2 regions of the Proteus terrae subsp. cibarius genome follow, and region 2 is predicted to be linked to the other one. Evidence: predicted binding sites of a transcription regulator. Region 2 holds the regulator's gene; the other holds the start of a gene.
What was found. Region 2 encodes ArgR, which controls arginine synthesis, uptake and breakdown. Its sites were predicted from a motif close to ANTGAATAAAAATACANT; they were not measured.
Positions count from the first base shown of each region.

Region 1 (2,415 bases), 160 kb from region 2:
CTACATGGCCTAACTCTTCATTGATTTGAGTGACTTTAGCTAATTGTCCATCACCCAAAGAAAGCCCCACCCCATTAAGCCCAAACTTGGTTGCCCACGATAACAAGGTTTTATTGGCACTTCCGGCAAGCGCCCCTGTAATAATGTCTATCTGATCTGCAGGTGTGACACGAAGACCTTGCTTTTTCACCACAGGCAATTGCAATTTACCCATTAACTCATCCACCAAACAGCCACCACCATGTACGATGACTAAAGGACGAGAATGTGTTGAGCGATATTGTTGTAATGCAGTGAAAAACCGCGTTAACGCTTCTTCATTATCAAGGAGTACACCACCCAGTTTGATAATTAATGGTTCCATGAAACTTCCCTACTCATTATTTAAATAAGTGATTCGGTTTCAGCGAAACCAAACCGAATGTTCATACATTGCACTGCTTGTGCAGCAGCTCCTTTCAGCAAGTTATCTTCAACACCTACCACAATCAGATGTTCACCTTGCTGAGCAAATCCGATATCACAAAATGCAGTTCCTACAACGGCTTTTAATGCAGGCAATCCTTTTTCATAAACACGTACTAATGGTTTATCTTGATAAGCATCTTCAAAGACTTGTCTTACATCCTCTTGTGTCACGCCTGCTTTTAACTTACAGGTGATAGTGGCTAAGATCCCTCTCGCAAAATTGCCTAAATGAGGTGTAAAAATCACATCAATACCCAGATGTGTTGCAATTTCAGGTTGATGACGATGAGTAAACACGCCGTAAGGTTGCAAACTCACTTCACAAAAACTGCTGGTTAAGGACGCTTTTCTACCTGCACCACTCACACCACTAGTCGCATTAATAACAGGCCACTGTGCTGTATCTAAAAGTCCCGCTTCCACTAAAGGTTTTAGTGACAGCTGAGAGACGGTTGGATAACAACCCGGCACAGCAATTAATTGCGCCTGACTAATAATGTCGGCATTCCATTCAGCTAATCCATAAACGGCCTGTGATAACCAATCAGTATTCTTATGCTCGAATCCATAGTATTGTTGATAAAAATGCTTGTTTTGTACTCGATAGGCGCCGGACAAATCAAATACCACACAACCTTGCTCTAAAAAGACTGGGGCAATGTCATGGCTGACTTCATGAGCAGTTGCGAGAAAAACGATATCAATGTTTTCAGCAGCTTTAGCAACATCAACCATCGGCTCAAGTGGCAGATCCACTAAACCACGATATTGTGGATGAAGTTCAGAAAAGCACTTTCCTGCATCTGCACTTTGAGCTGATACCATCAGTCTGCTCAAATTCACATGAGGATGCTGCTGAAGATAGGCGGCTAATTCAGCGCCAGTGTAACCACTTGCTCCTACAATCAGAGTATTTAACATGTCATTCTTACCTTGTACTATGAACACAAACCGATTAATGTATTTTTATTCAAAAAAAGTGCATGAATATTGATACTATTATGAAGAAAGGCTGTCAACAGTGAATATTAAATTACCTACATTTATTGAGATTTATCGTCAATTAATTGCAACACCCTCTATCAGTGCTACAGACGCTAAAAACGATCAAAGTAATGAAGCACTGATTAACTTACTTGCTAATTGGTTGGAAACATTAGGTTTTTCAATTGAAATTCAACCTGTACCTGAAACACGAGGCAAATTTAACCTTCTAGCAACATTAGGAACGGGAAAAGGTGGATTATTGCTCTGTGGCCACACTGACACAGTACCGTTTGATGACGGTCGTTGGACGCAAGATCCTTTTACACTGACAGAAAAAGAAAATAAGTTATATGGCTTAGGCACTGCTGATATGAAGGGATTTTTTGCCTTTATTCTCGATGCATTGCGAGATGTAGACACTAAGACGTTAACTCACCCTCTTTATATTCTCGCCACTGCTGATGAAGAAACCTCTATGGCAGGGGCACGTTATTTTGCTGCTAATACGGCAATCCGTCCTGATTTTGCCATTATTGGCGAACCCACATCGCTAAAACCTATCCGTGCACATAAAGGGCATTTATCAAATGCGATACGTATTACTGGACAATCAGGACACTCTAGTGATCCAGAAAAAGGCGTAAATGCGATAGAGTTGATGCATGAATCTATTACTCACCTTAGTACACTGCGCGATACGTTAAAAACTCGCTATAACAACCCTGCATTTGTTATCCCTTATCCTACGATGAACTTTGGCTATATTAATGGTGGTGATGCAGCAAATAGAATTTGTGCTTGTTGTGAATTGCATATGGATATTCGCCCATTGCCGGGATTAACGTTGCAAGATTTGGATGATTTACTTCACGAAACATTAGCCCCAGTCAAAGCACGTTGGCCGGGTCGTTTAAGTGTTGAGGCATTACACGATCCTATTCCGGGTTATGAATGCCCAAC
Region 1 covers NZ_CP047349.1:108,131-110,545, reverse strand. Annotated here, with positions in the region: gene argB (acetylglutamate kinase) at 1-364, opposite strand, end outside; gene argC (N-acetyl-gamma-glutamyl-phosphate reductase) at 385-1,389, opposite strand; gene argE (acetylornithine deacetylase) at 1,490-2,415, shown strand, end outside.
Region 1: the regulator ArgR is predicted to act here: its motif matches at 1,426-1,443, upstream of argC (N-acetyl-gamma-glutamyl-phosphate reductase).

Region 2 (2,415 bases):
TAACGATATGAATTTAAAACAGACCATTGGAATGGGATGTTGGAGTGAACAAGAATTCACTGGTGAAACTGGAGATTGGCAAGCTAAAAAACTCAGTAATGACAGTAGCCATTTTGAGGTGTTCCACAAAGGTGAGCGAGTCGGAGAGGTGTGTTGGGGACTTTCTGGTGAACACAACATGCAAAATGGCTTAATGGCGATTGTTGCAGCGCACCACGTTGGTGTTTTACCTGCGGATGCTTGTGAAGCATTAGATAAGTTTATTAATGCGCGTCGTCGCTTAGAGTTACGTGGTGAAGTTAATCAAGTCCGTGTTTATGATGACTTTGCTCATCATCCCACAGCGATTTTGGCAACGCTTGAAGCGTTACGCAGTAAAGTCGGTGGAACGGCTCGTATTATTGCAGTCCTAGAGCCTCGTTCAAATACCATGAAAATGGGGATTAGCAAGGATGATATCGCACCTGCATTAGGTCGCGCTGATGAAGTTTTTTTATTCCAGCCACCTAATATTCAATGGCTAGTAAGTGATATTGCAGAGCATTGTGTGCAACCGGCACGCTGGAGTACAGATCTGGATACATTAGTCGATATGATTGCGAAAGAAGCTCAAGCGGGCGATCATATTTTGATTATGAGCAATGGTGGTTTTGGGGGTATTCATGAGAAACTGCTCGCAAAATTAGCACAGCCTAAAGATTCTGATAGTCAGTATTAAAAATAAATAAGCCACTGAAATTCAGTGGCTTATTTTTTGAAGTTGCAGAAAGGCTAATTATAATTCTTGATCAAAAAGATTCAGAATAGCGTCTCGTAATTCTTCTGTAGAAAATCCTGGTGCTGGTGTTGAAAAAATAGTGTCATCACCCGCAATACTGCCAAGGATACCTTCTGCTTTGCCTAATGAGTCTAATAAACGTGCAATAAGTTGTGCCGCACCTGGACTCGTTCTTATCACCACAACAGAATGGTTATGATCGATATCGAGTACCAGATTTTTTAATGGGCTGCTTGCTGTTGGTACGCCAAGCTCAGTAGGAAGGCAATAGACCATTTCCATTTTGGCGTTACGGGTTCTTACTGCACCAAATTTTGTTAGCATACGAGAGATTTTGGACTGATTAATATTATCAAATCCAGCCTCTTGTAATGCAGTCACAATCTCGCCTTGTGAACTGAATTTTTCTTCTTTCAGCAGGGCTTTAAACGCTTTAACCAAGTCTTCTTGCTTAGAAGGAACGCGCATAGTTCACCTTTAGTGAGTTATCAATAACCTGTGTATTATGCAGAGAAGTGAATTTTTATGCAACATAAGACGAAGAAAGGCGAGTGATAGCCACCTCAAAATTGTAAAGTAGAATGTACTGCAAAAAAAATTTATTTACAGCGCGTGAATGTGATAATTTAAAGAAAGTAAAATATTTGTTAAATAAATGATAAGCTTAAATGATTATCACAAGGATGATGGTGTACTTAACACTTTGCTATATTTATTGAAATTATTTATCAAAAGGGTGTCCACTATCTCATTAACAGATAAGCAATTTGTTTAGAATAACCAAAGTATTATTTTTCACTGAAAATGCCTTATTATGCAATATTGCTGTTAAATAATTGTTTTTTTAAAGGTGAATTGCGTAATAGTGAGTATCTCGAAGGCGTTCCACTATCTCGTAAACTAAGGAGTATCAGAATGAAAGTAGCAGTTCTCGGTGCAGCAGGTGGTATTGGTCAGGCACTGGCACTTCTTCTTAAAAATCAGCTTCCAGCTGGTAGTGAACTCTCTTTATATGATATCGCTCCCGTCACACCGGGTGTCGCAGCTGACTTAAGCCATATCCCGACTCAAGTTATTGTAAAAGGTTTTGCGGGTGAAGATCCTTCTCCTGCGCTAAAAGGCGCTGATGTTGTTCTAATTTCTGCGGGCGTTGCTCGTAAACCAGGCATGGATCGTTCAGATCTTTTCAATGTTAACGCAGGTATCGTGCGTAATTTAATTGAAAAGGTTGCACAAAATTGCCCGAAAGCACTTATCGGTATCATTACTAACCCAGTGAATACAACCGTTGCTATCGCAGCAGAAGTGCTTAAGAAAGCAGGCGTTTACGATAAAAAACGTCTTTTCGGTATTACCACACTCGACATTATTCGCGCCAATACCTTTGTTGCAGAGCTAAAAGGTAAAGATCCACAAAAAACCAACGTTCCAGTGATTGGTGGACACTCTGGTGTGACTATTCTCCCTCTATTATCTCAAGTTGACGGCGTTTCATTTACTGATGACGAAGTTGCTGCACTGACTAAACGCATTCAAAATGCAGGTACTGAGGTTGTTGAAGCAAAAGCAGGTGGTGGATCAGCGACATTATCTATGGGTCAAGCAGCCGCTCGTTTTGGTCTTTCATTAATTCGCGC
Region 2 covers NZ_CP047349.1:266,749-269,163, forward strand. Annotated here, with positions in the region: gene mpl (UDP-N-acetylmuramate:L-alanyl-gamma-D-glutamyl-meso-diaminopimelate ligase) at 1-718, shown strand, start outside; gene argR (transcriptional regulator ArgR) at 776-1,246, opposite strand; gene mdh (malate dehydrogenase) at 1,694-2,415, shown strand, end outside.